DNA from 3 places in the Paenibacillus sp. CAU 1782 genome. Region 1 is predicted to be linked to each of the others. Evidence: riboswitches for the same ligand, from Rfam matches in the RefSeq annotation. Region 1 holds a riboswitch; each other region holds the start of a gene.
What was found. A riboswitch is a leader RNA that binds a small molecule or an ion and turns the genes downstream of it on or off. The one in region 1 is predicted to bind thiamine pyrophosphate.
Positions count from the first base shown of each region.

Region 2: it holds a riboswitch for thiamine pyrophosphate, as region 1 does, so the genes downstream of both, thiM (hydroxyethylthiazole kinase) here and thiC (phosphomethylpyrimidine synthase ThiC) in region 1, are expected to answer to the same signal.
Region 3: it holds a riboswitch for thiamine pyrophosphate, as region 1 does, so the genes downstream of both, ACX93W_RS02370 (ABC transporter substrate-binding protein) here and thiC (phosphomethylpyrimidine synthase ThiC) in region 1, are expected to answer to the same signal.

Region 1 is NZ_JBTOLL010000002.1:349,225-360,007, forward strand. It holds gene ACX93W_RS10570 (beta-ketoacyl-ACP synthase 3) at 1-950, shown strand, start outside; gene ACX93W_RS10575 (GT-D fold domain-containing glycosyltransferase) at 1,112-1,840, opposite strand; gene thiO (glycine oxidase ThiO) at 1,932-3,086, opposite strand; partial or broken gene ACX93W_RS10585 (thiazole synthase) at 3,245-4,018, opposite strand; gene thiE (thiamine phosphate synthase) at 4,105-4,953, opposite strand; gene ACX93W_RS10595 (ThiF family adenylyltransferase) at 5,057-6,268, opposite strand; gene thiC (phosphomethylpyrimidine synthase ThiC) at 6,261-8,024, opposite strand; TPP riboswitch at 8,223-8,326, opposite strand; gene ytvI (sporulation integral membrane protein YtvI) at 8,371-9,402, opposite strand; gene yfkAB (radical SAM/CxCxxxxC motif protein YfkAB) at 9,586-10,734, opposite strand.
Region 2 is NZ_JBTOLL010000030.1:4,690-15,472, reverse strand. It holds gene ACX93W_RS26980 (S-layer homology domain-containing protein) at 1-1,939, opposite strand, end outside; gene ACX93W_RS26975 (ankyrin repeat domain-containing protein) at 2,126-2,947, shown strand; gene rpiA (ribose-5-phosphate isomerase RpiA) at 3,179-3,850, shown strand; gene ACX93W_RS26965 (hypothetical protein) at 3,887-4,408, shown strand; gene ACX93W_RS26960 (DUF4275 family protein) at 4,522-5,025, shown strand; gene ACX93W_RS26955 (hypothetical protein) at 5,078-5,410, opposite strand; gene thiD (bifunctional hydroxymethylpyrimidine kinase/phosphomethylpyrimidine kinase) at 5,529-6,350, opposite strand; gene thiM (hydroxyethylthiazole kinase) at 6,350-7,156, opposite strand; TPP riboswitch at 7,293-7,399, opposite strand; gene ACX93W_RS26940 (hypothetical protein) at 7,410-7,568, opposite strand; gene ACX93W_RS26935 (iron chaperone) at 7,692-8,054, shown strand; gene ACX93W_RS26930 (AraC family transcriptional regulator) at 8,116-9,015, shown strand; gene ACX93W_RS26925 (uracil-DNA glycosylase) at 9,233-9,916, shown strand; gene ACX93W_RS26920 (methyl-accepting chemotaxis protein) at 9,906-10,783, opposite strand, start outside.
Region 3 is NZ_JBTOLL010000001.1:454,608-465,390, forward strand. It holds gene ACX93W_RS02335 (HAMP domain-containing sensor histidine kinase) at 1-1,382, shown strand, start outside; gene serA (phosphoglycerate dehydrogenase) at 1,546-3,138, opposite strand; gene ACX93W_RS02345 (hypothetical protein) at 3,390-4,310, opposite strand; gene ACX93W_RS02350 (CPBP family intramembrane glutamic endopeptidase) at 4,375-4,968, shown strand; gene ACX93W_RS02355 (hypothetical protein) at 4,965-5,195, shown strand; gene ACX93W_RS02360 (polysaccharide deacetylase family protein) at 5,201-6,106, opposite strand; gene ACX93W_RS02365 (glycosyltransferase) at 6,174-7,238, opposite strand; TPP riboswitch at 7,390-7,499, shown strand; gene ACX93W_RS02370 (ABC transporter substrate-binding protein) at 7,669-8,718, shown strand; gene ACX93W_RS02375 (thiamine-binding protein) at 8,757-9,059, shown strand; gene ACX93W_RS02380 (ABC transporter permease) at 9,049-9,837, shown strand; gene ACX93W_RS02385 (ABC transporter ATP-binding protein) at 9,830-10,597, shown strand; gene ACX93W_RS02390 (TatD family hydrolase) at 10,597-10,783, shown strand, end outside.

The sequences.
Region 1 (10,783 bases):
CCTATGTACCGTCCACTATATTGAGCAATGCACATCTGGAAACTATGGTAGAAACCTCCGATGAATGGATCAGACAACGCACAGGCATCCTGGAACGGCGCATCTCGGGAAGCGATGAAGGCGTTGGCGACCTCATTTTTGGAGCCATTGACGACATGGTCGAACGGTATGGCACAACATTGGAGGACGTGGACTATATTCTGGTCGCAACCTCCACGCCGGAGACGGTTTTCCCCAGCATGGCCGCGAGGGTGCAGAGCCGTTACGGCATCAAGGCATGCGGCTCCGCCGACTTGCAAGCCGCCTGCGCCGGATTTGCGGTTGCGCTGCAGATGGGGAATGGCTTGCTGCTGACGGGGCTGTACCGGAAAGTGCTGATCGTTGGAGCCGATGCTTTATCCAAAATAACGGATTACACCGACCGCACCACCTGCATTTTGTTTGGCGATGGAGCCGGTGCGGTTATGCTGGAGACGTCCGCGGACGGCTTTGGTGAATTACTGGCAGCCCACAGCCACACTGACGGGCAAAACGGCCATCATCTGTATTTAAGCAACCTCTCCTCGACGCTGAATGGACAACCGCTTCAAACCAATGGAAAAATTGTACAAAACGGCCGCGAAGTTTACCGTTGGGCGGTGAGCCAGGTGACTCAGGGCATCGAGACGTTAATGAAAAAAAGCGGACTGACTCCGAACGATATCAACTGGTTTGTGCCTCATAGCGCTAACCAGCGCATTATTGACGCCATGTGTGAAAGAACGGGTTTTACGCAGGAGCAGGTTTTGTCCAGCATTACCTATTATGGCAATACATCAGCGGCTTCGATCCCGCTCGCTCTAAGTGAAGCCGTGCGAAGCGGTACGGTTAACAAGGGCGATCTCCTTCTGCTGTACGGCTTTGGCGGCGGCTTGACGCAAGCCGGCATTGTACTGCGCTGGTCTATATAAAGCTTTCCGTCGTGTCACGGGAAGCAATACCAAATAGTAAAAGGGCTATCCGAAAAGTCAAGTGGAAGTAATAAATATTCAGCAGAGAGGACCGGAAGGACCGGTTTTGCTGAATATTTATTCACCGTATCAGACTTTTCGGACAACCCTTTGTGCATATCTTATATTTTGACAGAGGAAATGATCTGCGAAGCGATGCCAAAATCCATGGCGGCTTTTCCCGTCCTTTTTTTGATTTCGTGGGTCAGCACAACCGCGTTCACTCCACAGGATATAAGCGCTAGATCAAACTCATCCTTCCGCTCTTCCATAATCTTCAGCGTATCGTCCATCATGAGGTACCGCTCAAACGGCAGCGTAAATGCTACTTGCAACTCATACGGCGGCCGAATCAGCCGCTGCTTGGCGGAGCCTGCCCAGCGGGAAATGAGAGCCAGCCGCGTCCCCTGTTCCTTAAGCATTTGCCAAAACGGAGCATGATACAACAGGTCCCTGTTAACAATCGCATTGGCAAGCACAGGGGGCTGAAGCTGAAAATAATCGAAGATGCTATTGGTTAAGTTTCGCTTGTGCGTAGGATGGGCGCGGATGACGCGATCGTCCTTCGCCAGCACGCCAACGATATCCGCCTCACGGATCGCCTCCACCAGCCGGTCGCGCAAAACCAGATCGGGCAGCTTGACGCCTTTTCTGCCTTTGTTCGCTTCCTTGACCCATAGCTGCTCCAGCGTTTTTTCCATGGGATAAACGGAGTCCTGGGATAATACAAAGTTTTCTCCATCGCCAATTCTGACAAAAGAAAACGGCGTTTTCTCCTGCAAAGCGCGCTGCAGGCGCGTTACGATTTCGTCCTTGTCCAACAAGTCGCTATCGGGAATATGAGAAATCATATTTACACCTCCAGAATTTCTGATTCTACACTCACTGGAATAGTATATGACGTTCCCGCTTCCCGGTTTGGACCCTTGCCCTTACTACCCTTTAATGTACACGCCTCTCTGGAGGCATTGCCGTGAAACGATTGGGGCAAAATGGATGGAGAATATCGCCGTTATCCCGCCCCTCCAATTCGTCAACCACCAGCTTTGCCGTTACGGGGCTCAGCAAGATGCCGTTCCGATAATGGCCAGCCGCCATAATTACGCCGCTATTTCCCTTCACTTTGCCCAAAAGAGGATAGCCATCCCTGGTCGCAGGCCGCAAGCCGGCCCAACGCCGCGCCAAGACCCGGTTATTCAAAAAGGGATAAAAGCTGCTCGTTGCGGAGGTCAGGCGGGAAATCCCCTTCTCCGTCACATCGGTCGTAAATCCGCCGACATCCTCCGAGGCTCCGCAGACGATCTCTCCGTTTTGTTTGCCAACCCAATAGGCTTGGCTGGAAAACACCATATGCCGAACCTCCTCCACGCTGCCCCGGAACGAACAAATCTGGCCTCGAATGGGATGGACGGGAATACGAATTCCAAGCCATCGCTCCAGCTCGCCTGTCCATGCTCCGGAGCAGACGAGCAACGATTGACCATGTATGTCTTCATCTAGATTCGCCATTCGGAGAGTAACCCCGCCGCCTTGAAGAAGATCCAGCTTTGCCAGCCCTCCGGCATGTTCGATCAGCTTGTCGCCAAGCTTCCTGCAGGCGGTGATAAGTCCCTCCACAAGCTTTGGCGCATAAACATGACTCTCCGATGGAATATGGATTGCCCCCTGCACATCTCGAGACAAATTCGGCTCCAGATTGCGCAAAGCATTCCCTTGAATCAACTCCGCTCCCGCTCCCCATTTGTTCTGCCAAGCCGCTCGCCCCTGAGCAGGAAGCAAATCCGCCTCATGCTGGATGACCGACAGGCTCCCGGTGTGCATGAGCTCTGCTTTAATGCCGGACACCTCTTCGACAGCCTGAATCCAATCTGGATAACGCCGCAAGCTCTCCAAACTCAGCTGGAAAAACGGGTCGGGCTGTTCCGTATTTTCGGAAAAGGGGGCCAGCATGCCCGCCGCGGCTCCGGATGCCTGACCGCCAAGATTGCCGCTTTCCAGCAGCGTCACCCGACGACCCCGGCGAGCCGCTTCAAAAGCACAGGATAATCCGATGATGCCGCCGCCGAGTACAATTGTGTCACTGGATAGAGCGCTCACTGTCCCGTTCCCTCCGAATTTACCGCTAAGGTATTTATCGTTTGCATGCCTTGCATCTTGACGTTTGGCGCATATATGCTGGGCGAATTTTCACTTGGAGCGATCATCTCCAAGCTGTTTGGCGGGTAGTTTGCATCAAAGAGCAACCCGCTTTCCATGCTGCTTGCTGAAGCATATCTTTTTTTCGGTATCCGTCCCGCCATTCTCGCCAAACGCCCCGCTTCAATCGCAAGGCGGAACGCCTTGGCCATTGTGACGGGATCAGTCGCTTTCGCAACGGGCGTATTCGCCAAAACAGCCGCCGCTCCCAATTCCATCGCCTCTGCCGCATCCCTTGGCGAGCCGATGCCTGCGTCGACAATAACGGGAACGTTGGCTTCTTCCACAATCAGGCCCAGGTTGTAAGGATTGAGCAATCCCAGGCCAGTCCCGATCGGCGAACCGCCGGGCATAACAGCGGCTGCTCCGGCTTCCTCCAGCCGCTTGCATAGAATCGGATCGTCGGAAGTATAACTGAGCACAACAAACCCTTCCTTCGCCAGCAACTCGGTCGCTTTTAGCGTCTCGAAAGGATCTGGCAGAAGCGTCCTTGGATTCCCGCTGATTTCAACCTTGATCCAGTTGCCCAGCCCCGACGCGCGGGCAAGCCTTGCAATACGCACGGCTTCTTCCGCCGTTCTGGACCCGGACGTATTGGGCAAATAGGTTAAGCTGCGCCCCGTTACATGCTGAAGCACGGAATCGTCCTCCACGCTGTCAAGGTTGACCCTTCGAACCGCAAACGTAATAACCTCCGCCCCCGACGCCTTCAGCGCCTCCTGCAGCACCCAGGGACTGGGGAACCGGCCCGTTCCCAGTAAAAAACGTGATTGCAGCTGCTGCCCGCCCAGCAACAAGGAGTCCCGCCATTCCTCGGATGGAGGTTGACTCAACGGATGGGGCAAGCAGCTGCCTGGCTGATCGGGCAGTTGATCCTTAACCGGATTCCTTAACTGGTTTCTTATGTTCTCCGCCATCGTTATCCTCCTCCCACAAAATGAATCAGCTCAAGCTTTGCCCCTTGGATCAAGGTGGTTCTTGCCCATTGATTGCGCGGAACCACAGTTCCGTCCAATTCCGCCACAAGCCTTTTTGCCCCCTGCCCAAGGAAATGGACCAGTTCGTCCAGTCGGGACGCAGACGTGTGATGCTCCATTCCGTTCAGCGTAATGCGGATCTGATTCCACCCTCCGGCCGCAGCGATGGATTTTCTCAATGCCAGGCACACCTCCGCCGGATCTTCGCTGCCGACGATGGCCGAAACCGCGCATAGCCGTTTCGCTCCCGCCGCCAGCACCGCTATGGCATTATCAGGCGTAATGCCCCCGATCGCCACGACCGGAACGGACACCGCTCCGGCAGCCTGCCGGATATATTCCGTCGTAACCGCTTCGCGATCCGGCTTTGTCCGTGTTGGAAATACCGGGCCAGCGCCGATATAATCCGCTCCCGCCGCCTCCGCCGCCAGCGCTTGCTCCACGCAGTGCGTTGAAATGCCAATGATTTTGTCCCGGCCGAGACGCTCCCTTGCTTCCGAGATGGGCATGTCCTCCTGCCCCAGATGAACGCCGTCGGCTTTCGCCTCCAATGCAATATCTGGATGATCGTTCACGATAAATGGAACGCCGTATTTGCTTGTCAGCTCCCGCAGCGCCTTTGCCTGCTCCATTACCTCTCTTTTGGTCCCCGTCTTATTGCGAAGCTGCAGAATATCAGCGCCTCCGATCAGAGTCTGCTCCATCACCTGAATGAGCTCTCTGCCAGGATGACAATCCGCCGCCGTGATGACATATAGGCGGAAATCCCGCCAAATTTCTTTTGCAAACATGACCCGTCCTCCTTTCAGCCCACTACTAACGCAAGATTCTATCGTTCCTATTAGGAACGGATTTATAGGGTACGGAGCTATTGAGCAAAAATCTTTTGAGTTTCTAGTGCTTATGGCTCTTTTGGGCAAGGCTCTCTTGGCTGTACAGCATCTTGCACAGCTCCAGCGCCCGGTCGATATCCGTTGTGCCTTGAACCAAAACCCTGCCATCCGGAAAATAAACCAGGGTTTCGCCATTCCGCCATTCCGCTTTCAGCAAATAGCGGTTGCGAATCAGCTTGCAGCCGCCACCTTCAGCCCTTGAAGTCTGCCCCTGCTCCAAGGGAATGACTGCATCCCCTGCAGTTTGGACATGCTCCATGGAGAGGTTTGCTTCCAGCGCGGCTTCGGCCTGCTCTATGGAGGGAGATGCCCCCAGCGTCACCTGAACCGAATTTCTGCCGCACAACACAACGGGCGGCACATGTCCCGCAACGCGAAAGTCGCTCCGTCCATCCCATCCCTCCGGTTGCTGCCAGGTTCGCCCAGGAGCGCAATGCAGGCATCCCGCCGAAGGACCCGGCAAATCGGCTTCCCTTAGGCGGAAGCTCCACAAATCAGCGGACAGCCAGGTTTTTCTCGCCTGCGACCCATTGCCGGAAAGCCATTTAAGCGCTTCGGCTGCTTGAAGCGAAGCGACAAATTCAACAGCGGGCGACAGCACCCCTGCCGTATCGCAGCTCTCCGTCTCTCCCGCCGCCTCTTCACCGCCAATAAGGCAGCGGAGACAGGCGGTTGTGCCAGGCAGGAGCAGCGCGCTCATCCCCGTAGATCCAACGACTCCGCCGTAAGCAAAAGGAATGCCTGATTGGAAGCATACATCGCTTAGCAACAGCCTTGTTCCTGCGTTATCCGTGCCGTCCAGCACAAGATCGGCGCCTTCCGCCAATGCCCAGACATTATCTATCCCCACATGCGTCACATGGGCCTCGATTTGAATGTCGCTGTTGATCCGCTTTAATTTATCGGCTGCGGCCGCAGCCTTGGGCAAAGCCGCCCGCGCGTCGGATTCGTCAAACAGCACCTGACGCTGCAGATTGCTGGGTTCAATGTAATCGCGGTCCGCAATCACAACCCGCCCGACACCGGCTCGAACCATATGCTGGGCGAGACTTGCGCCTAACGCCCCGCAGCCGACGATCAACACCGTCGAAGATCCCAGCCGGCGCTGTCCCCTTGTCCCGATAGGCGCAAAAGCAACCTGGCGCGAATAGCGATCCGGCCATTCCAATTGGCTTGAGTTTGCTTCACGCACACCGGAGGTTGCGTCACGCATAGATGGAGCTCCCCGCCGCCTTAAAGTCCTCCGCTTTTTGCTTCAAGCCGGATTCGATCGCCTCTTGCGTGTCCAGCCCGTTTTGCGCCGCATAGTCTCGAATGTCCTGCGTTATTCGCATGCTGCAAAACTTGGGGCCGCACATGGAGCAGAAGTGGGCCGACTTTGCCGCTTCCGACGGCAGCGTTTCGTCGTGATAAGCCATCGCCCTCTCCGGGTCCAGCGACAGATGGAACTGATCGCGCCAGCGAAACTCAAACCGGGCTTTGGACAACGCGTCATCGCGGATTTTTGCCCGTGGATGCCCTTTGGCGAGATCCGCCGCATGCGCCGCGATTTTGTACGTAATGACCCCTTCCTTGACATCTTCTTTGTTCGGCAAGCCCAGATGCTCCTTGGGCGTTACGTAACAAAGCATAGCCGTGCCGAACCAGCCGATCATCGCCGCCCCGATAGCGGATGTAATGTGGTCGTAACCCGGCGCAATATCCGTCGTCAGCGGCCCCAATGTGTAAAAAGGCGCTTCGTCGCATACCGCCAGCTGACGGTCCATATTTTCTTTGATGAGATGCATGGGAACGTGTCCGGGACCTTCGATCATCACCTGCACGTCATGATGCCAAGCGATTTTGGTCAACTCGCCCAGCGCATCCAGCTCCGCGAATTGCGCTTCGTCGTTGGCATCGGCGATTGAACCCGGCCTCAGGCCGTCTCCCAGGGAGAAGGTGACATCGTATTGCTTCATGATGAGGCAAATCTCCTCGAAATGCGTGTACAGAAAATTTTCCTTGTGATGGGCAAGGCACCAGGCCGCCATGATGGAGCCGCCTCTCGACACAATGCCCGTTACCCTTTTTGCCGTAAGGGGGATATGCCGAAGCAGCACCCCTGCATGGATCGTAAAATAATCGACGCCTTGCTCCGCCTGCTCGATCAGCGTATCGCGGAAAACGTCCCAGCTCAGATCCTCCGCTTTGCCGTTAACCTTCTCCAGCGCCTGATAAATGGGCACGGTGCCGACCGGAACGGGCGAATTGCGGACAATCCATTCCCGGGTTGTATGGATGTTTTTGCCGGTGGACAAGTCCATAATCGTATCGGCGCCCCAGCGTGTTGCCCAGGTCATTTTTTCAACCTCTTCCTCGATGGAGCTGGCGACGGCGGAATTGCCGATATTGGCATTGATTTTTACATGAAAATTCCGCCCAATGATCATCGGCTCGCATTCCGGATGGTTAATATTGGCCGGAATGACGGCACGTCCCGCAGCAACCTCGGATCGCACATACTCGGGATTCATGCCCTCGCGGATCGCAATATACTCCATCTCGGCCGTGATGATTCCGCGACGAGCGTAATAAAGCTGCGATACATTTCCGCCGCTTAGCGCTTTAAGCGGCTTGCGGCCTTGGGAAGGAAATACCTCAGCCCCTTTTTCCTTGACACGCTCTGGCGATGAAAATCCATTGTCCTCCGGCTTTACCTCCCGTCCTTCGTACGCTTCGGCGTCTCTGCGCTGCGCTATCCAAGGAGTTCTCAGCGGGGGCAATCCCGACCTCACATCCGCGACATAACCGGGGTCGGTATATGGGCCGCTGGAGTCGTAAACGCGCACCGGCTCGTTGGGAATTTCCTCCCCGTTCCGTCCTTGGGTGGCCGTCAGGGCAATTTCCCTCATCGGCACCGATATGCTGGGGTCGGAGCCTTTTACATACACTTTTGTACTGCCTGGCAACGGGTTTGAAAGAATGGACATAACAAAAAACCTCCGCAATGGAATATTGGAATTCCACCTGGAGGTCTATGCAACATATGAGAAAGTAGGGCTGAAAGCAGCTTGGACGCAAAACGGTGCAGCCATGCTTTTGCCGGGATATAGAATCCCCATCCGCAAAAACAAAACAGACCTTCGCCTTAATCGCAACAGCCTTATGGACGAACAACGCCTGCGGCGCGTTCGATTGTCCCACTTTCCTACGCTGGCATGACCCAGATCAGGTTCAAAGGGACCAAAGCAATTCGCTTTATCTCAGCCTTGCGGCGCCCCTAGTGGATTTCCTTGTTAGACTATACCTTCATTTCCAAACTTCTGTCAACCTTTACTAAAGCTTGATTTTGTGCTGGAACAATCCCGCCTGCTTGGCAGCAATGTAAATAATGACGACGACCGGGCCAATAAACACCCCGATAACGCCAACCAGCTTGAAGCCGACGTATAGGCTGATTAATGCCGGCAAAGCGCCAATTCCGATGGAATCGCCCAATACCTTTGGCTCGACAATTCGTCTGAACACCGTGATGACAAGGAACAGCACAATCAAGCCTATTCCCGTAAACGTATCCCCGGTAAGCAACAAATAAGATGCCCAAGGCACCAGCACGGAGCCGGTTCCCAGTATAGGCAAAATATCCACGATGATAATCAACAATGCGATCGCCATCGGGAATTTGATATCCAGAATAAGCAGGCCAACAAGCGACAGAACGTAAGTCAATCCGCTCAAAATGATCTGGGAGCGCAGAAAGCCGAATATCGATTTGCGCAAATTGCCCAATACCTGATCCACCTGGGAGCGGGAGGACTCATCGAACAACGATAAAACGGAGTTTTTCATTGTGTTTAAGCTGAAGCTGAACATATACACGGCAACCAGGAAAACGATAAAAAAGATAAACATCCCCGGAAGCGTAGATGCAAAACCAACCAGCGTTGAGGAAAGCTTGCCAACCATGGAGGTAATATTTTTGGTCAGATCCAGCAGGTAGCCTTCCAGCGTTTCCACGGCGTCAGGCGGCAAGGTTTGATACAAACCCCGGGCATCGATCAGCAGCTGATTCACGAAGTTGTTGGCATCGCCAAAGTAGTTGGGCACCCTCTCCAGAAACGCGATCAGCTCGGCAATGATTTTGATGCCAAGCAGCACAATCATTCCAAGCAGCGCCACGGTAAACAAGGTGCTGGACAACGTTGCGGCCATCAAGCGGTTTAACCGGAAGCGGCGCATAAAAAAGCCGTTTAGCGGCTCCAGAAAAATGGCCACAATCAGCGCAAGCAAAAAAGGAGCGCCGACCGTAAACATCAAATAAATCAGCAAAAGCCCAACTGCGGTCAGCACAATTGCCCGTACCGACATCCATCCCGCCTCCTATTAAAGGTTTTTCAAATTCAGCCGAAATAAGCGCACGCTTACGAAGGATGTTTCCTCTGGAAACATTGGAGTTGCTCACATAGCTTACACTAAGCTCCGCTACTCACTTTCTGGCTTCATCCCATCCTCTCGGTACTGAAAAGCGCTCTTTTTGAACACGCACGACATTCAAATTTTTGCGCTGCGCTTGTGAAAGTCCACATCGCTATAATACATTTCCTTGACGAGCAGGTTTGGTCCGCAGCAGGAAGCGGCGGGGCAATGACAGTTGACGCCTTGCGCCAACGGGTGACGGAGCCAGCGGGCGAACAATTCATCCAGATCGGAGTCGTTTATATTGCCAAAGGACGGCACATCCGCAAAATCGGTAACAAACACATCGCCCGTAAATAAATTGACATTTAACCGATTGCGCCCGTCAGGATCATTCCGTACCGACACTTTAGGTTCGGCAGCCAGCCGCTTCAGCAGATCTCGCTCCTCCTTGCTGTCGCTGCAATGATAAAAAGGAAGCGTGCCAAACAGCATCCACACCGACTGGTCGCGCACATTCAGCAGCTTTTCAATAGCCGCGCGCATCTGCTCCTTGGTAATCATGGGCAAATCTCGGGCAAACGAGCTTGGATACATGGGATGGACCTCGTGGCGCTGACAGCCCATCTCGACGATCAAGCGATGAATTTCATCTATTTGCTCATGGGTACGGTAATTGATCATCGACTCTGCGGAGACCAAAACGCCTTCCCCAACAAGCCTTCTTGCGTTGTCGATCATTCTTTCGTACATCCGCGCAGCCGTATCCCGGGAAACGGCATGTCCCGCTTTGGCAAAACCGATGCTGTGAAAATCGTCCGCATTTCTGTAATTGAAGGAAATATGCATAACGTCCAGGTAAGGAGCAAGCTTCTCGTAGCGGTTGTAGGGAAGCGTTACGTTGGAATTGATCTGCGAGCGAATTCCTCTCTTTCGAGCCCACTTCAGAAGGGGAACCATATATTCATCGACGGTTCGATCCGAAAAAGTAGGTTCTCCTCCCGTAATGCTGATGGTCTCCAAATGCTCGACCTCTTCCAGCCGGGACAACATCAGGTCAAGCGGCAGCTTGGACGGCTCCAGCATAACCAGCGTATCGCCAACCGCGCAATGCTCGCAACGCATATTGCACAAGTTGGATACCGTCATTTCAACGCTTGTTAAGCGGTGCTCGCCGTATTTGACAAGGGAACCAATGGGGTCCCAAGGGTCGTTGATGGGGGAAAGCTCCCGGTATGCCCGGTTCGGGGACAAGGTTTCGGGTTGTACTTCTATTCTGTTCAGCACCTGTCTTAATCATCCTATCTTTTAGAGGTTCATGTTATTATTACTA
Region 2 (10,783 bases), on a different contig from region 1:
CAATACGTACATTGTTATCGCCTACAATGTAGAACGCCACATTTTGCACAGAAATGTTATTGATGGCCGTACTGCTAATACCAGTCGTTTGCTCGTTATAGTTCGTCCAATTTGTAAAGTCGGAAGTGGCATAAAGAACATACGTATCCGGAGGCGAAGAAAGGTATTCCAGGCCGCCTGTTACAAAATAACCGTCACTGTACTGAATGGTTTTCATTGTGGCATAAACGCTGCTATCAATGACGTGCGTATTCCAGGTTGCAATCTCATCCAATGAGTTGCCTGTTGCCGACAAAACTACGGCATTGCCATTTTCATCAGCGCCGGTAATCGCATAGGTGCCTTCTCCATAGGCTACATCTGCCAAATCGTAGAACACCGCATAATAGTCGCTTAATGAGTCTAACTTCGTCCAATTTCCGCCGCTTCCATCTGATACCCAGAAGCTGTCGTACGGCGCAGTTGCGATATAGACGCCGTTGACGTCCTTCACATGAGCAAATTCAGTGCCGCTATGGCTGTTATCGACTGTCCAGTTGCTTCCATCGGGGGAGGCAAGTATCGAACCCCCATTTGTAACAGCAACAAACCCTCGACTGCTTCCATATGTGATAGCCGTTACTTTACCGGCTGTCCCGGCAGGAAGATCCTCTAATGTCCAAGATACACCATCTGAGGAACGCGCGATTTTTTTGCCGATAGCGATAAAGGCGTTATTCCCATAGGCAACATCATAAAACTCTGTTTTGGGTAGAAAGTCATCCACGGAGCTCAGATTACTCCAGCCGCTTGAAGAGGTCAGCAAAAAGCTGTCGATTTCTCCGCCGCTTCGCGAAGGGACCGTTGCGACGCCAACCCATTGCGAACCATTGTAAGCGACGCCTTGTATGTTTCCTTCAAATCGGCTCCAAGAAGATTTGTCTGGGGAAACAACCAGACTTTTAGTGCCGTTGGTGACCAAAACAAAACTGCTGCCGTTAGTTGCCGCATCCAGAATAGTTAAATTTGTAATGGCAGTTTTTGGAGTCCAAGAGGCGCCGTCATCTGCTGATTCAAACCAGTTGCCGCCCACACCGAACCGATAAAGCGTCGATCCGTCTTGAAGACTGCCGCGCATGCCGGTATAATCGGATGCCGGTGCAAATGTTATTCCGTCACTGCTGGAATAGGCGTCTGACCCATTTCTGGTGACGTATAATTTATTGTTGTATACCGAAAAGGAATCGAGCGCGTAGTCGTCAATAAATCCTTTCGTCCAACTGCTTAAGTTAGTTGAGTAGGCATAGCTGCCGAATACATTGCCGCCAACAACATACCGCCCCGAGATATAGGCCATGTCCATCAAAAAAAACGGAGTGGAGGTCGTTGAGCTGACAGGCCAAAATTTTTCTGGCGCTGCTGTCAAAGTCCAGTTCAAGCCATCGGTGGATGAATAAATGATGCCGACGTCCAGACTACGGTCATTACCGCTCCATCTGCCGCCAACTGCAAAAAACTGATTGTTGAGAAAAACGGCTTTTTGCAGAATGGTGCCATCGATACTTGAAGAACGATCGGTCCAATTTTCGCCGTCGGGCGATGTCATCAATTTGGCGGTTGCGTTCGAAGTCGTATTTAATCCAACCGCGACATACATATTTTTTTCGAAAACAATACTTCTCCAGCTAGTTGCTTCATTAGACACAGGAGCTGCAACTCTAGTCCAATTAATACCGTCCAATGATTGACCGATATAACCCCTGTCTCCAACAGCAGTATACTTGCCGTTTGCGTACACGATACCGTTAAGCATGCCATCGGCATTGCCGCTTAGGGCAGATTGCAGTGACGGCCCCCCATTAGCGGAAGCTTCTGTCTTTGGAAGGTAACCAGTTGGGAAAATAAATGCGAACAACAAAAGATAGATAAGTACCTTTTTCCCACGATTAAAATGTTTCACTTTTTGCTTCCTCCCATTTCCATGATGTCGATCAATTGGGTATACTTGCCTTAATAAAGCAATGCTTAAAGCGGAATTCTGTCCTGTACTATTTCTTGGCAGAAGCAGGCACATGGAATCAGGAATAGTATACTGGGACACGCTGTACACGTTCTGAACATTTTATGAACATTGAAGGAGAATGGTATGACGAAAAAAACAATAGGCGACACCTTGCATCGTGCCTGCTTTCAGCAGGATACGGAGGAAGTTCAAATGCTATTGACCGGCATCAAACCTGCCGCATTGAATAAAAAGCTGACTGATTATTCCAGCTCCCTTCAGGGAACGCCGCTTCATATCGCTTGCCAGACGGGAAATGCCGAAATCGTCAAGCTGTTGGTCGAGGCGGGAGCCGATCTGGAAATCAAGGATGTGGCCAGACAATCGCCGCTATCCATTGCCATTTCCAATAGACATCATTCCGTTGCTTCCTATTTAATAGAAGCAGGCGGGGATATTCACTCCAAGGGACCAAATGGCTTGCAGCCTATTCATTTTGCTTGCGCGCATGCCGGCAGAGAGATTATTGAGCTGCTGCTCTCCAAGGGCGTTGATATTAACCTGCTTGATAGCTCCAAAAGCTCGTTGCTCGAATTTACGACCAATCTCAGCGGTGGAAACTTGGAGGCTGCCGTTACGCTAGTAGAAAACGGGATTGATCACGCGTCCTACACCACTGGATTTCGTTGGGCCTGCTGGCGGAATAACCACGAGATCGCGGAATATTTGCTGGTGCAAGGCGCGGATTATCGTAGTCAGACGACCCCGAAATCGGAGTTGTTATTTTGGATCTGCGGCATGGGGCACATCCAAATTGTGGAGCTTCTGCTGAAGCTCGGCGTCGACTTTACAACCCCGGTTAAGTTTAAAGGGAAAATATTGTCCTATAACGGCAGTCCGCTGGAACGGGCGCTGGAAACCGGCCAGACGGCTGTCGCAGAACGTATACAAAAGGTACAATCTTGAAATAAGTGCCAGACAACAGTCGTAGCTGAGCGGAAGGATAGAGGGATTCTGGAAAAGCGATAGCGTTCGCCTTTAAAGACTGATTCCACCAATAGCGTTCATTCAATAAAAGAAATCAGGCTTTAACAGCGATTGGAAGAACCCTCTGGCCTGTAGCGAGCCTGCTCGCTGACAACTATGAGCTGATTTCTATTTTGAGCCACTAAAACTAAATTAAAGGCGGGGATACAGATGGAAGCAAAAAAAATAGCAGCCGAAAAAGCGGTGGATTACATTCAAGACGGCATGATTGTTGGTTTGGGCACCGGCTCGACCGCTTATTGGGCCATTCAAAAAATCGGAGCCAGAGTTTCCGAGGGGTTAAACATCAAAGCGATTGCCACCTCCCAGGCATCGGAGGATCTGGCGCGTGAATTAGGCATTCCGCAGCTCCCTTTTTCCGACATACAAGCTATCGATTTGACGATTGACGGAGCGGACGAGGCAGACCCGGCTTTTCACCTGATCAAGGGCGGCGGCGGCGCTTTGCTTCGTGAAAAAATTGTAGCGGCAGCAAGCAAAAAGCTGATCATCGTAGTGGATGAAAGCAAAGTAGTAGAGAAGCTGGGACGTTTTCCGCTGCCTGTGGAAATTGTTCCTTTTGGCCACGAAATGACCTTGAGAAAGCTGGAGCAGCTTGGCTGCAAGCCGGTATTGCGGGCGGCAGAAGGCAAAACGTTTGTGACGGATAACGGAAACTACATAGCGGATTGCCATTTTGGGCGTATTGAGGACCCCCAACATCTCCATGCCGTTATTAACCTGATTCCGGGTACGGTGGACAATGGCTTGTTTATCCACATGGCCGACCATGTCATTGTGGGATACCGCGACGGACGCGTTGAAGAGCTGGAAAAAGCATAAAATATACCGTGTACTTATACGATTGGAGGCGGAAAATTGAGATACCTGTGCGTAGGACTGTGGATTGTTTTGGCGTTGCTGACCGGCTGCGCAAACAGCACAACCGATGTCATCAAGCCGGATGAGAGCGCTCAAGCGGGGCAAAGTGAATCAGCAACACCGTCGCCTGAGACACCGGCAGAAACGGAGGCTCCTTCCAACGAACCGGCCGAAAATGCTTTGGCGTTGACGGAGGAAGAGCAAGTCTTCGTGGACCGTTTTTATGGAGTCTGGACGAATACGGAGCAATTGGATACAACCATGGAAGTGCAGGATGGCGTTATTTTGGTCGGGGTAAAATTGGGCCAGCTGCTGACGGAGTCCAAATATGTCGTAACCGGAGTTGATCTGACAGAACAGTCTATCGTAATTGAAGGCACAAGTCTGGAAATTTCGTATGACGAGGAAAACGAGGAGCGGCCTCTCTCAAGCAAAATCATCCTGCAGCAGGATGGCAGCGAACTGCTCTACATTCATGATTACCTGAATGAAAAGATTGAGAGCACCTGGACAAAATAAAGTCCGAGTCTGACGTGAATCCGTGAATTTTTTGAAAAGTGTGTCCAATGTCCTTGCAGCCCAAATTGTGATCTTCATATGATAGAGGAAAAAGAGATTTGGGTGGAGGCAACATGATCAGAAGCAAAATCAACCAGATGTTAGACGAACTCCCCGAAGAACATTTGCTGCATGCGTATTGGACACTGCATTTTATTCACAGGAAACACAAACACCGGAAAACGCTGGTCGACAAAGGTATTGTCATTACGGAGCTATACGAGGAGGCGGATGACATTGTCCGCAAGTGGGATCAGACCTTTGCCCGCAAGTTAAGCGATGAGGTGAAAGATGCCATTCATTACGATCAGTACAAGTGGCATATGTTCAGCTACGAAGAGAAAAAATGTTTAAAGGAAGACAAAGCCAGGCGAGCCTTCGATGCCGTCGCTAAAGATGAAATGTACGGCATGTACCAGGACCTGTCGTCTGTCTTCCTTTATGAAAATGCGGCTCAAGCAGCTGCAGCGGATTTTGAGTCCGAGCAGGACATTTACCTGTTTGACCGAAATTTCACCTGGACCTATGTACACACTCACGAGTCCATGTGCGGCCCTTACTTCTGCAAGCTGAAGTAAAGGCGCATTCGGTCACTGCTTGGGCGATTGATGCAGCCGGACATCCCGGGTTTTACTGATAGGATGGTCTGTATTGGGTGCCGGATTGATTGTTCTGGTTGCTATAGGCTTGAGAAGCTATGCCCAGCGTGCTTTGATGAGAAATTTGATTGCACAGGTTGGAAATTTGGTGAAGCTGCTGAACAACCGTTTGATGTCCTTGCAGAGCTGTCTGGATCACTTGAGCGGCATGTTGCTCGCGCTGTGCAAGCTGCTCCAGCATTTGAGCGTTTTGCTGCTCTTGAGTCAGCAGTTGCTGATATTGAGCCGAAGCTTGTTGCGTCTGATTGACCAATTGCTGAATTAATTGCTCGGCTTGGGCAAGCTGTTGTTGCTGATTATACATGTGAATTCCTCCTAGGCGTATTGGTTTTTGTGCCTCCTATACTGTTTTCTTCATCCCGTTTTTTTATTCAAATCATTAGATTTTTGGATCGGGAAGCGATGAATGGAGGATATGCTTGCTATGGATTCAATATAGAAGAGATGCGGTTTTTGTAGGCAAAATGATTGGTGGGACCGTGCCCGGCTCCCAAATGCAGACCATCCTCTATGGCGGCTTGAATAAAAGCCTTGGCTCGAAGCGCCGAGGCCAACATGTCGTGGCCTTGAGCAAGGCCTGCCGTCAAAGCCGCGGAGAAAGTACATCCGGTTCCATGCGTATGGCGCGTCTGGATGCGGGCTCCTTCCAATTCATAAAAGTCGACTCCGTCATATAACAAGTCAATAACCGGACCGGCATCAGAGGAGTGACCGCCTTTCAGGATGACATGGCGGACGCCGGTTGCAGCGATGCGGCGGGATGCCTCTTTGCGGTCCTCCATTGTTGCGATTGGCATATTTGCGAGTAGCTCAGCCTCGGGAATATTGGGAGTAACGGCCTCCGCAAGCGGAAGCAGGGAAGCCTTCAGCGACGACAAAGACTGGCTTTGCAGAAGCAACGCCCCGCCTTTAGCGATCATGACGGGGTCGACGACGATTTTTCCCCATCCGCAATAAGAAATGGCTTCTGCAACGGCTTCAATCCGGTCATGGCTGAACAGCATGCCTGTTTTTACGGCATCCGGCGGCAGATCGCTCCCGATGGCATGAAGCTGGGCAGTTACGACTGCCGTATCCACCGGGTACACGCCGTGGACGCCAAGCGTGTTTTGCGCCGTAACGGCGGTTAAGGCGGACATGCCGTATACGCCGAGTTCCTGAAAGGTTTTGAGGTCGGCTTGAATGCCTGCTCCGCCGCCGCTATCGGAGCCGGCTATGGTTAATGCTTTTGCGATAGGCGCCATTATACGCTGTCCGCCTTTTCTATCCGGGCAAGCTCTCTGAACCGCGCCGGCGACAGGGAAGCAAGCTGATCCAGAAAAGCCGCCTGGAAGCTGCCGGGAAGCGGATTGTCCATTGAGGCGGCAGCTTCCTCCGCAGCGACTCCATAGAAGGCCAGTGCTTCAGCCGCCGCTTCAAGGGCTGAGCCGTCGTCGCTTACAGCCAGAAAAGCGCCTGCTATAGAGCTAAGCAAACAACCTGCGCCTGTCATTTGGGTTAATATTGGATGTCCGTTGCTGACAACGTAGGTGGAGCGCCCGTCGCTAACGGCATCGTTCTTGCCGGTAATGGCCACGATGCATCCAAGATGCTTTGCGGCACGCCGCGCCAGCCGAACGTTATCGCTATCGCCTCCAAGGGCGTCGACGCCTTTGATTTCCCGGCTTTCACCGATAACATTGGCAATCTCGGCGGCGTTGCCTCGCAAAGCGGCAAGCTTGATTTCTCTGGCAATTCTCCGCGATGTCTCCGTGCGATATGCCGTTGCTCCTGCGCCAACGGGGTCCAGCACAACCGGCGTTCCCGCCGCATTGGCTGCTTTGCCCGCCAGCAGGGAGGACTCTACGACACGGTCATCCAGCGTACCGATGTTCAGGACAACGGCGCTTGCGAGAGAAGCCATCTCCGCAACCTCTTCCCGCGCATAAGCCATTACCGGCGATGCGCCAAGCGCCAGAAGCCCATTGGCGGTGAAGTTGGTTACCACAACGTTCGTAATATTATGGACAAGCGGTTTTTGTTCCCGTACCTTCATGAGATAAGGCATCATTTTTCCTCCTTGTGTCATTTGTAAATGGAGAGGCAGCTGGCGGAGCTGGAGCGGAAAACGGCAAAAAGCCCGTTCCAAATCGGGAACGGGCATACATGTATATTCAATATGCAGCAGCATAAGCGCGCAATTCAAATAACGTTTCGTCCCACTTCCCTCCGCTGGCATAACCCAGATCAGGTTCCAAGGGTCCGGCGCTCTGTTGCGCCGTCTCAGTCCAATAGGACTCCCCTAGTGAATTCAGCTATTCAATTTACTTTTCAAGAATGACCAATGAAAAAACAGTATGAAGATCGCTGCTGCTCATCGGACTTTGACTGGACACCTTCCAGCCTTCGGCCAATAGTTGATTAAGCTCATTCAAATTGGTTTTTTTCTCGGACATAAAGTAGAGAACAAATGCTTTTTGCACGTAATCTGCCTCCTCCATTGATTTCCAATATAGCATATATTCAAGGTCGATGCTACGGGATGAGCAGGGTAGGAAGTACGGGGCCGCATCGGGTAAAATAAGGTGAAAGGGAGGGATTTCAGAATGAGCAACATCGTAGGAGTTCAAGCTATTGATGAATACATTGCAGCTTTTCCGGTTGAGGTACAGGAGAAGCTTGCCTCCATTTATCATTTAATTGCCGGGATTGTGCCGGATGCTTCCGTCAAAATCAGCTACGGCATGCCAACGTTTGTGCTGAAGGGGAATCTGGTCCATTTTGCGGCGTTCAAGAAGCATATCGGTTTTTATCCGGCGCCAGGCGGAATCCATGAATTCCAGGATGAATTGGCCATTTACAAAACGTCGAAGGGAGCGATCCAGTTCCCGCTGGACAAGCCCATTCCTTACGAGCTGATTGGTAAAATTACGGCTTTTCGCGCAAAGCAGAATCTGAGCAAGAGTTAGCAAAAATCATCAAGAGCATGAATAGGGACTGCGATAAACTAAAGAAAGAAGGAGGTTGGCCGTGTCGATCTATGAAACAATCATTCAGGATGTCGTTGATGCCATTGAGGAGCGGCTCGATGAGGAGCTGAAGCTGACAACTTTGGCGCAGCTGGCGGGATTTTCGGATTTCCATTTCCATAGGGTTTTCCAAACCATGGTGGGAGAGCCGGTTATGGAATACGTCCGCAAAAGAAGGCTGGTTCGCGCCGCCTGTCAAGTTGCTTACTCCGATGAAAAGCTGCTGAACATCGCATTGGATCATGGCTTTGGCACACCGGAAACCTTCATTCGTTCTTTTCGCAGGCTGTACGGCATGACGCCGGGAGAATTTCGGAGAAAAGGACTGCAGCCGCCCGAATATCCCAAAGTTAATGTCATGCAGCGGATTTCCAAGCCCTATTTAGGAGGAATTGCAATGAAATTCGAAATTGTGACCAAACCTGCTTTTGACTTGATCGGTTATTCCATTCGCACATGCAACACAGACGGACAAAATAATAGAGACATCCCGGAATTTTGGCAGAAGTATATGGCTGAGAAAAAGGGCGAAAGCCTGTATGGTCTGGCGTTATCGACAGCGGAGTACGGTGTTTGCGACGAGTTCGACATGGAGTCAGGCCAGTTTAGTTACTTGATTGGCGTTGAAGCGCAAGAAGAAGCCGAAGTGCCGGAAGGCGCGGTTCGCCGCCATTATCCGGAGCAGACGTACGCTGTGTTTACGACGCCAGCGGTTTCTCGCGATCAGTTTACAAGCGCCATTCAGAGCACATGGACTTCCATATACAGCGAATGGTTCCCGCACTCCGGCTATGAACACTCCGCAGGAGCTGAGTTTGAATATTATGACGAGCGCTGCTGGGCAGACCGCACAGACCTGCCTGTTATGGATATCTACATTCCGGTAGCCAAGAAAGCCTAGTAAAAACAAAACAGCCAATCAACGGCTATCAGCAAATAAGGCAGTAAAAAAGGGTGGGGCGGCATACATGTATGCCGCCTTATTTCGTTTGTCGCTACAGGAGCTGATGACTCTGGTAAAACCTGCATATCGCAGGCAAGCTTGATATAATGGAAGAATAGTAGATAGGCATGAATCAACTTTCATTTCCAACTAAGGCAGAGGTGAACGATGACATATGGCAATACTCCGCAATGATTGGGCCGAGCATCTCGAAGATGAATTTCAGAGGGACTATTACTTATCTCTGAGAGAATTTCTTATCGAAGAATACAAGAGTCGCCGTGTCTTTCCCGATATGTACGACATTTTTAATGCATTGCACGAAACTGCGTTTGCGGATACTCGCGTCGTTATTTTGGGACAAGACCCCTACCATGGAGCAGGACAGGCGCATGGCCTGAGCTTTTCCGTCAAGCCGGGCGTAACCCCTCCGCCGTCGCTGCAAAACATATTTAAGGAATTGCATGATGATATCGGCTGCCCGATTCCTTCCCATGGCCATCTTTCGGAATGGGCCAAGCAAGGCGTGCTGCTGCTGAATACGGTGCTGACGGTGAGATCAGGCGTTGCCAACTCTCATCGGGACAAGGGCTGGGAGGCATTTACAGACAAGGTCATCGGAGCCTTAAACCGCAAAACAGAACCGGTCGTGTTTATCCTGTGGGGCAGTCATGCCCAGAAGAAAGCTGAATTGATTACAAATGCCGGTCATTATTTGATAAAATCGCCCCATCCAAGCCCTTATTCCGCAGACAGAGGTTTTTTTGGAAGCAGGCCGTTTTCGCGCGCCAACCGCTTTTTGGAGGACAATGGCTTGCCTCAAGTGGACTGGCGATTGCCGCTGCAAGCTACACCTTAAAATGCTGGATTTCCTCTTGCAGCTGTTCGGCCAGCGCGGATAGAGAGCGGGCCGAGGCATAAACCTCCTCGATCGATGCCAGCTGCTCCTCGGCCGAAGCCGTTACCTCCTGAGCTCCCGAGACGGTGTTTTCCGCGATTTGAGTAATGTAATCCATGGAGCTGACGATGGCTTTTGCTCCGCCCGCCATCAGCCGAGCCGACCCGGACAATTCCTGAATCTGCTCGTTAACCGCAAATACGGAGTTCTGAATTTGCGTAAAGGAGCTTCCTGCGGATTGTACGGCCTGAATGCCGGAGGCCGCTTCCCGGGAGGCGGTATCCGTAGAAGCAGCGGCGTTGCTGATTTCACGCTGGATGTCGGCGATCAGGGTAGTGATTTCGTCGGCTGAACGGGAGGATTGCTCCGCCAGCTTGCGAACTTCTCCTGCTACAACGGCAAAGCCTGCTCCGTGCTCGCCCGCATGCGCGGCTTCGATTGCGGCATTTAGTGCCAATAGATTCGTTTGCGCCGCAATATCCGTAATAACGGCCAGAATGCTGCCGATTTCCGCGGAACGATCGTTCAGACGGTCCATAAGAGAAGCAAGGCCAGTCACTGTGTTGTTGATGTTATCCATTTGAACGGCTGCGGAATCAATGATTTCATTCCCGGCGACGGCCCGGCTATAAGCATCCAGGGCGGTGTCCGATGCGCCTTGCGCATGGTCCGCCATCTGCAAGACGCCAACATACATATCGTGCATAGAAGATGAAATTTCCTCTACCTTGCGGTTCTGCTGCTCGGCCGCCAGCGCCATGTTCTGCATCGTGCTTGCGACCTGCTCTGTCCCCAGCGTAGCTTGCTCGCTGGAAGCGGACAGCTCTT
Region 3 (10,783 bases), on a different contig from region 1:
AATACATCGACATTTGGTTTCATGAAAATACCCAGGATATTAAACTGCTGTTTATTGTTACTGCGGTTATCGGGTTTTGCTTATCGACATTTTTTGCCTTTTTTTTGTCGCGCAACTTGCAGCGTCCGCTGATCCAGCTAAAGGATGCCGCTGACTCCATTTCGCAGGGCGATTACAGCACTCGGGTACAGATTCGTTCGCGTGACGAAATCGGGCAATTGGCAAAAACGTTCAACCATATGACGGAGCAGATCGACAAGCTGATTCACGATTTGAATCATGAAAAAAACCATCTGGCGAGCATTTTGCGCAGTATGGGAGATTCCGTCATTACCTTTAATGCGGAAGGGGAGGTCATTTTGACTAACCCAAGCGGACATCTGCTGATCACCCAGTGGTCGTCGCTGGAGGGCGGCTGGCTTGAAGTCCCCCGCAAAAAGTCGAATATGCCATTTGCCAAGGTGCCGATGCCGCTCCGGGATGTTTTTCATACAGTCATGACCGAAGGCCATGATGCGATGGACAAAATTCATGTGCACAGCAGCGTATGGTCCGTCGTGATGGCGCCATTGCAATCCGGCGGCGTTATAAGGGGAGCCGTTGCCGTTATCCGCAACGTGACGGAGGAGCATCGGCTGGACAAGCTGCGCCGCGACTTCGTAGCGAATGTATCCCATGAGATCAGGACTCCGTTATCTATGCTTCAAGGCTATAGCGAAGCGCTGCTGGATGAAATTGTGGCTTCTCCGGAAGAGCGGAAGGAGCTCGTGCAGGTCATCTATGACGAATCGCTTCGGATGGGGCGGCTGGTAAACGATTTTCTGGATGTCGCAAGAATGGAAGCCGGTCACGTCGATATGAATTACCAGCGTATTGATCTTAGCAATATGGTACGCCGCGTTCACCGCAAGTTTGGCGTTTATGCTAAGGAACGGGGCGTTATGCTTATGATGGATATTCCCGATGCAACGCTTGTGGTGGAGCAAGGGGATGAGGACCGATTGGAGCAGGTGCTGACCAATTTGCTGGATAACGCTTTGCGTCATACTCCATCGGGCAAAAGTATTTTGATTAAGGGAGCTGCTGTTGAAGTTAATGGCTTGCCATATATTCAACTGGAGATCAAGGATGAGGGGCAAGGCATTCCGGCAGAGGATGTGCCATTCATTTTTGAACGCTTTTATAAAGCGGATAAGGCAAGAACACGCGGCGCTTCCGGCGGGACGGGGCTGGGACTGGCGATTGTCAAAAATCTGATTGATCTTCATCAGGGGAGAATCGCCGTTGAAAGCGTCCTAAACGTCGGTACAACGTTTACGATCCTGCTCCCGGTAGAAGGGCAAGACAATAGTAGCCGAGCACTCCCGTCAAGTAAGAAATAACATCACCTATTAAGCAAAAATAGAAAGGAATTATGGCCGAGTCGTCGCGAAAGCGACCGCTTACCCATAAGACCGACAAAAAAAGCGTGCCGCATGGCACGCTTTTTGTTGAATCAACCACTAAAATCTTGTTGTTCGTGAAACATTCCGGGCAAAACGGCTCTTAGTTCAAAATGATCTCTTTGGCCGTTTTCAGCTCAGGCAGGCTGGTCAACTGATCCAGCACATCCTTTGGAGCGCCTTTGTCTACACGCAGTACCATGATGGCGGAGCCGCCTTCCAGTTGGCGACCAACCTGCATGGTTGCGATGTTGACATCGTTTGTGCCAAGCAATGTACCCACACGGCCGATAATGCCCGGTTTGTCATTATGCGAAATCAGAACAAGGTTGCCTTCAGGCGTAACGTCGACAGGATAGTTGTCGATTAGCACGATACGTGGGCCATAGCCGGTAAGCAGCGTGCCTGCTACAACATGCTCTTCTTGTTTTGTGCGAAGAGAAACGGTAACCAGGTTTGTAAAGTCCTTGGATGTCAGGGACTTTTTCACCACAATGTTTACATCGCGGATTTTGGCCAGATGCATGGAGTTAACGACATTGACCTGCTCCGAGCCAAGGTGATGCGACAATACGCCTCGCACAATGTAACGCGTAAGCGGCTGAGTATCCACATCGGCAAGCTCGCCGGAGTAGCTGATGGAAATCTCTTGCACGCCGCCTTCTGTCGATTGCGCAATGAAGCTGCCCAGCTTTTCGCCCAGCGAGAAGTATGGCTGAAGCGTGTTTTGCAGGTTTGCCGGAATCGGAGGCATGTTGACCGCATTGACAAACGGCTCGTCGCGCAAAATGTGAAGCACTTGCTCCGAAACGTCGATTGCTACGTTTTCTTGAGCTTCAACAGTAGAAGCGCCAAGATGAGGCGTTACGATGATTTTAGGATGAGTAAGGAACGGATGGTCGGCAACGGGAGGTTCAACCTCGAACACGTCAAATGCAGCGCCTGCCACAATGCCTTCATCGATCGCTTCCACCAGGGCAAGCTCGTCCACAACGCCGCCGCGGGCGCAGTTGACGATGCGCATGCCGGGTTTCATAATGCTGAACTGCGCTTTTCCGATCATATGGCGCGTTTCAGGCGTAAGCGGAGTATGCACGGTAATAAAGTCGGCTCCGCGAACAATTTCTTCAACCGTCGAAAGCTTGACGCCAAGCTTCTCGGCCCGTTCTTCCGTCAGGAATGGATCATAGCCCATGATGCTCATGCCAAAAGCTTTGGCGCGTTTTGCCACTTCGCTTCCGATCCGGCCCATGCCGAGAACGCCCAGCGTTTTGCCGCGAAGTTCAACACCCAGGAAGGACTTGCGGTCCCACGTGCCGTTTACTGTTTTCATGTAAGCTTGCGGAATGTGGCGGGCAAGCGCCATCATCATGGCAAATGCATGCTCGCAAGTTGTAATCGTATTGCCGTCCGGTGCGTTGATGACGATAATGCCTCGTTGTGTAGCGGCATCCAGATCGATATTGTCGACGCCAACACCGGCGCGTCCAACGACCTTCAGAGCTTTGCCGGCTTCCATCACTTTGGCGGTGACGCGAGTCTGGCTGCGAACCAGAAGAGCGTCGTATTCACCGATAATGGCGATTAGCTCGTCCTCGCTCAGACCTGTTTTTTTGTCCACGATGACATCAGTTGCTTCCACAAGCTGCTGGATGCCCAGATCGCTTATGGGGTCGGATACTAACACTTTGTACATGCTACACAGTCCTCCTAGTTTGGCAAGTCCTTATTCCTTGCGCGGTTATGAAAAGAAAAACCCTCTCCCCGCTCCGTTGTGGCGCAGCGGTTCGAGAGTTCAATCCACGAAGTCATGTCACTTTATTATTTTAATGCATGACAGCGGAGAAATGCAATCCTCAAACTTGCTCATTTGTGAAAATTTCGTTATGATTCAAGCAACATCCTGAGACTGTCCTAATGGAAAGTCGATTTTTTGAACACCCTCCGTCAGCCTTGTTCAGGCAGAAAGAAGGGGAGCAGTGGCAGCATCTCGGATTGATAGAAACGTGCTTTGTAATCATTAAATTGACCGGTACGGACCGCATCTGTGGAGAGCAGCAAATCCACGATGGCGCCTGCTGTCTGCAGCTTCATTTTGGCAGCTTGTCCCGATTGAATAAAGTCGTCGACGCGTCCTGTCAGGTCCTGCGGGTAGAAGCCTTGAAGTTCGCCGCGCTCCGACAGATAGTTGACCACGATGACGTTTTTAATAAGGAGCGGCTGAGCGCTCCAATCTTTCAGAGCCAGAGCGTTTTTGACCGTGTATTCATCCGGTATGTTGGGATCGATGCTTGCGGCCCATTTCTGCATAGCGGTATAATAAGCAACCTGGGCATTCAGCGCTTCCTTGGCTGCGGCCTTGTAGTTGCTTTCTTCAAGTATAATATTGCGCAGCTCCGTCATTTCCGCGTTTTTGGAGGCCGACGCCGCTTTCGAGGCAGCTTCCTTAAAGAGCTTCAGGCTTCGCGCATAACCAATTTGCGCAGTGCCCAGCAGCTCGGATTTGCCCATATCGAAGGCGCTGGCATCGGCCGCTTTTTGATCCGCAAGTTTAGCCAGACTGGAGAAGGTGGAGGCCGCATCTATGTTTTGACCCTGCGACAGCTTGGTCATCGCGTCAAGCCACTGGCTTTGAAATTCACGATAAGGCGAAAATACAGTATGATAGAAGGACACAAGGTCTTGCTGCTGATAAGGCAAACCTGAGGTTGCCGAGTTTTCAGCATTCCCGCTTTCAGGATTATACTTGGCTTCACCCTTGTCCATGCCGATTTGCACGCCGTAGAAGAACGCACCTACTGCAAACACCAGCATGCACACAAATCCAACGCTAAACATCATTGCTGTGGTAGTCAATCGTTTTTCCATGTTATTCTCCTTCGTATGTATGTAAATAGGTATAAAGACAAAAATTCCAGACAGGCGGGAAACAATGAAAAAGTTCGATTTGCGCAAAATACGGGTTCGGAAGGTCAATGTTGACGAAATTGATGACCGTATGCTACTTATTAACTTATACGCGACACAGGGACTTACTCTTATTATCGGTATCGTGTGGATATTATTTCAGCGTCAAAATATAATTCATTTGCTGTCGATCCCTTCCGCGCTGAACATTGTCTGGTGGGGACTGGGATTAGCGGCCGCCGTTGTCGCCGTAGATTTGCTTATTTCCCGCTGGGTGCCGGATGAAGTCTCCGATGACGGAGGCGTCAATGAACGCATATTCCGCCTTCGGCCCGTCTGGCACATCGCCCTGATTTCACTCGTTGTGGCGATCTGCGAAGAGCTGTTGTTCCGCGGCGCCGTACAGCATGCGTTCGGCCCTTATTGGACAAGCATCATTTTTGCCGCAATTCATGTCCGCTATTTGAGACACTGGATACCTACCGGCCTTGTTTTTTCCATTAGCTATGGATTAGGCTGGATTTATATTCAAAGCGGGTCGATCTGGGCGCCTATCATCGCTCATTTCGCCATCGACTTTGTAATGGGACTCATTATTCGCTTCAGGAGGGAGCCATGAGCAGGAAAGAAAGACATAGCCGCTCCGCAAAGGGGCGCCGGCCGATGCCGCCGTCCTTGCAAGACGACCGGACGGACGGGGCGGAGCAGGTCAAGCTGCCGCCTCGCCGCAAAAAGTTTCCGTCGAGCATCAACAAACTTTACAAATGGTATTTTAATCTGCTTTTCGTATTGTTTGTTGCTCTTGTTGTCTTCCTGTTCTGGTACGGCAACAAATTTACTCAGTAGCGGCACTATTTGGCGGCTGTTTCAATATCCGCAGGATCGATAAAGCCATAATCCCGATCCTCCAGTTCCGTCAAAAGAGTGTCCAGGGCATCCGCCGTCCAGGAAAGCTCGTGCATCAAAATATTGGCGCCGGGATGGAGCTGGTCGAGCACGTTAGCGACAACAACCTCGGGTTTGTTTTTAGCGGAGCTGTCCCAGTCCAAGGAGCCGTTAGACCATGTCATGTACAGCATGCCATGGTTTTTTGCCGTTTCCCGGACCTCATCGCTGCCTGAGCCGTATGGCGGTCTGAAAAACAGCGGCTTAACGCCGATCAAATCCTCCACCATGGTTTGAACCTCGCCGATTTGCTTCTGGACGGTTTCAAGATTTTCTTTTTTCAAATTAATATGGTCATACGAATGGTTGCCAATTGCTTGTCCCCGTTCATGGATCAGCTTCAGCAGCTCCGGATTTTGTTTAACTCTATAGCCGTTCACAAAAAATATCGCTTTTGCCCCGTGGCTGTCGAGCACATCAAGCAGTTTGGTTAACACGGCTTCATCCTTTGGACCGTCATCGAAGGTGAGCAGCACAACTTGGGATGGCGTGTCTTTCTGAAGAGGCGCAAACCGGTATGTCTCCGTCATGGCATAAAGCGGCGCTGCATTTGTTTGTTCGCCTGCCGGTTCTGCCGCAATAGGAGCAGCCGATTCAGTTGGTACCGCCGATGCTGCCGCTGATTCATCGGTCGCTGGCGTTGCGGGCGCGTCTGTTGTTTGCTCCGGCAGTGTTGGCGATGCCTCCGCAGACGCGACGGGGAGGCGATTCCCGGCTTCCGCGCCTTCGCTCGCGTCACCGCCTGCCGCTGAACAACCCGCAAGCTGCAGCATAAGCAGAGCCAGGCAAAAGTATCGCCATGGTCTTTTCATACAGGCCTCCTATCATGATGTCGAAATATAAACATGCGACACCATTGTACCACATTTGAACGATTCCTTACTTCCCGTAATAGTACTTTTCATTATATTGTATGCTTGGATGCCCCGGATTGAAGTCCTTTGCCTTTTCATGATGATGCAAGGCTTTTTTTCTTTCCCCCAGACGATCGTAACAAACGGTTAATTGAAGATGGGGCAGCCAGGTCGAGGTCGCGCGGTCGGAAAATCCCATATGCTGGGCCGGGCGATTCACCGAGATGGCTTGCTGGAACCAATAGATCGCTTGCTGGTATTGCTTTTTGTCGATAAACACGGCGCCTAGCTGACAGCAAAATTCAGGCCGCGGAGTATCGTAGTGCAACGTTCGGAGCAGCGAAGCCAGTTGTTTGTCTTGCAGAGATAGACGACCGTAGCAATCTCCTTGTTTCAAGCAGGCGTTAATTTCATCCTCCACCCATCCCTTGCCGGAGCTCAGAAACGTTTCGTACCATTCCACCGCTTCAGAGAACCTGCCGTTGTCGCGCAGCTCGTTGGCAAAATAATATTGATCGCGGGGGGAGAATTGTTCGCCGCTTTCCTGCCGTTTGAGATAGATGCGCAAATTGCGGTCGGTATGCTCCCGTTCCTTGCGGTGGGTCACGGCAACGTCGCTGTGATGGATATGGCCGGATACTGCAAGGTATTCATGCACCGGTCCGATCCATTGGTAGTTGCGGCTTCTCCGCACCAGCCGGTTTCGCCGCAGGCTGAAGATGGGGTTGCCCTTATGGTCAAAGGTTAAATGGTAGTTCATGGTCACACTGTCGTAGGGAAAAGGATTAACCGCCTTCAATGCTTTAAGCTTCCGCAAATCATCGGGTTCTATCACATCATCGGCATCCAGCCACAATATAAAGGCTTTGGTCGCTTGCCCAAAACAGAAATTGCGGGCTGCGGCAAAGTCGTCAATCCATTCAAAATCATGGATAACGGCGCCAAAGGACCGGGCAATTTCTTTTGTTTTATCGGTGGAACCGGTATCGGTAATGATGATTTCATCGACGGCGTCTGCTACGGATGACAAGCATCTGCCGAGGCTTTCTTCTTCATTGCGTACGATCATGCACAAGCTGATGGTAATCATAAATGATCTTCCTTTCGCTTTTCATTGGTACCATAGTATTAAGGGGGTGAGCCCTTGGTGCGGTCCTATTTGGAGGCGAACTTCTGTTTTGTCAAAATTAAACTGGCATTCCTCCGTGTATTTGCTATAATGATGAATGATTGATCAAGCCTATATTGCACCGGGGAGCTGGATTGGCTGGCTGAGAGGGAATGACGCATCATTCCGACCCGTATACCTGAACCGGATAATGCCGGCGGAGGAAGGAAGCTACATTTTTCAAATTAACGTTGCGTTTTTTTGGCGTATGCCGGAAATGTGGGCGATTTTGAAAAAGAGGCAGCGAATGTTAGCGTCCTTCGTATGAAGGACGTTTTTTTGCATTTTCCAGAGGTATGAAGATAGGATGGTCGGTCTAAAACAATCGTGATAGAGAGAGGGAGAGATCGACATGTTGAGACAAGGAAAAGGAAGGCGCGGACGGTGGTCGCTTGGGCTATTGGCCGTAACGGCGATTGCGCTGACGGTGGCTGGTTGTGGAGGCAAAGCTGGAAACAATGTCGGAACAGAGGGCAATGAAGCGGGAACGAAAGAGGAGGTTTTGCAGAAGGTACAGGTTGTGCTGGACTGGTCGCCGAATACGAACCATACCGGGCTTTTTGTGGCCCGGGATTTGGGATATTTCAAGGAACACGGATTGGATGTCGAAATTCTGCAGCCAGGCGCGGACGGAGCGGACGCAATGGTAGCTTCAGGCGCTGCGGCGTTTGGCGTCAGTTATCAGGAGTCGGTGACCATGGCGAGAATCGCCGGCGTACCTCTGGTATCCCTTGCCGCGGTCATTCAGCACAATACATCCGGTTTTGCATCGCCAAAAGCGAAAGGCATCGATTCCCCCAAACAATTTGAAGGCAAACGTTACGGCGGCTGGGGCGCTCCCGTGGAGGAAGCTGTCATTGATGCGTTGATGCGCACTGAAGACGCAGACGTTGGCAAAGTGGACATTATGAGCATCGGGGATAGCGACTTCTTCTCGGCGGTGGAGCGCGATATTGATTTTGCCTGGATCTATTATGCCTGGACGGGCGTCGAGGCCGAGCTTCGCGGCGAGCAGCTGAACATGGTATATTTGACCGATTACAGCGAAAAGCTGGATTATTATACGCCGGTGCTGGTGACGACCGAAGAGATGATAAGCGGCTCTCCGGAGCTGGTTAAATCCTTTACCGAAGCGGCTGCGCAAGGCTACCAATATGCGATTGAACATCCTGCCGAAGCGGCGGACTTGCTTATCAAGGCAGAGCCGGATTTGAATCCCGAGCTTGTGAAAGCCAGCCAGGAGTGGCTGAGCAGCCGTTACCAGGACGATGCGCCGCGTTGGGGCGAGCAGAAGCTGAGCGTCTGGCAGAATTATGCCGATTGGATGTTTGAAAACGGACTGCTGGAAGGCAAGCTGGAAGCTGAAGCAGCCTTTACGAATGAATTCCTTCCATCTAAATAAGCAGGGGAATAAAGTGAAAATCCAAGGAGATGAATCCAATGGCAAACGCATTAGTCAGCATTCAGATTTTGCCCAGCACGCCAGGGGGAGCCAGCGTGCTGCCCTTTGTTGATGCAGCAATCGATATTATTAAAGCTTCCGGTGTAGCCTATCGGGTTGCCCCGCTTGAAACAACGATGGAGGGCGAATTGTCCCAGCTTCTGGCGGTTGTTCAGGACATGAACACCGCTATGACGGATATGGGTTGTGCCTCTGTCATTTCGCAAATTAAAATTTACTACAATCCGCAAAACGGGGCTTCAATGGATCGTCTGCTGGAGAAATACCCCGATGGGCAATAACAAAACTAGCCGCTGGAGCGCCATTTGGCCCCCAGTTGCAGTCCTTTCGGCGCTTTTGCTCTTTTGGCAAAGCGCCGTCAGTCTGGGTTGGGTCCAGGGCTGGCGCATTCCGGCTCCGATCGCGGTGGTGCAGGAGGCAATCGCCATCTGGCCCCGGCTGATGATGCATGCGGGTTACACGCTGCAACTGACTTTAATCGGCTTTGGCGGCGGCGCGGCGGCGGGTTTTGTGCTCGCCGCTTTGCTGCATCTGCTGCCCGGCGTAAGACGCGGTCTATATCCGTTATTTGTCCTGTCGCAAAATGTGCCGATCGTTATTTTGGGCCCAATCATGACGATGCTATTTGGTTACGGTTTGCTGCCAAAGGTGCTTCTTGTAATGATGGTATGTTTTTTTCCCGTTGTAGTGGCGATGTTGAGCGGTTTGTCTCATGCCGACGCTGCGCTGCGGCATTATCTGACGATGATCGGTGCGGGAAAGTGGACCTTGTTCTGGCGACTTGAGTTGCCGGGCTCATTGGTTCATTTGTTTTCCGGCTTAAAAATCGCGGTCTCCTACAGCGTTGTAAGCGCCGTGTTTGCCGAGCTGCTGGCCCCCAAAAATGGTTTAGGCGGCTTTATGGTGCTGTCGTCGAGAGGGTTTATGCCTGAACGGAGCTTTGCCGCGGCGCTGCTCATTGTTGTGGTCAGCCTGCTGCTGTTTGGCTTGATTGTATGGTGCGAGCGTCTTGTCGTGAAATGGCGGCCGCAAGCGGAAGGGGGGAGCGATCATGCTTGAAGTGCAAGGCGTAAGCAAATCCTTTGGGGAAGGCGGCTCCGCCAAGGAAGTATTGCGGGATGTGTCCCTAACCGTTGGGGAGGGAGAATTTGTATCACTGATTGGTCCTTCCGGGAGCGGAAAATCAACTTTGTTTAGTCTGATCGGAGGATTGCAGGCTCCATCTGCTGGACGTGTCGTGGTAGGAGGCGCGGATACTACCGGCAAAACCGGACATATCGCGTATATGCCGCAACAAGCTTCGCTGCTGCCATGGAGGACGGTTGCAGGCAATATCGAGCTGGCTTTGAGCATTGCCGGACAAGTCGACAAAACATCCAACAAAGCTACTGTGCAAAAATGGCTGGAGGCGGTTGGCCTCGGGGAATATGCCAATGCCTATCCGCACGTGCTTTCCGGCGGCATGGCGCAGCGCGTGTCATTTCTGCGGGCGCTTCTGTCGCCGCAGCCTTTAATGCTGCTGGATGAGCCGTTTGGAGCGCTGGACGCGCTGACCCGATTGCATATGCAGCAATGGCTGCTATCCATTTGGGAGAGCAACCGGCGCTCGGTTCTGCTGATTACCCACAGCATCGAGGAGGCGCTGCAATTGTCGGACCGCATTCTCGTTTTGTCAGCATCTCCGGGAAAAGTTGTAGATGAAGTCGTTGTGCCGTTTGAGCGGCCGCGCCGGGAAGATTTATGGACCGACACTCGGTGGAGCGAGCTGAAGGGCCGGATTTATAACGGGCTTCAAGGCATTGAGGGGAGGAACGTATAATGAGCGTCCAAAAGCAAGGCAATGAGTCGCGAGACGAGTCGCGGGAGCAGATAGCGAAAACAACTACCCCTAAAGACATATTAGAAGGGGATGCGGTACATGCTGCTTCGGAAGGCGCGCCAGTTCCGGGTGGGGGTTATGCCGCACCGGATTGGTTCCGCATCGCTCCCCAATGGAGCGCCTCTG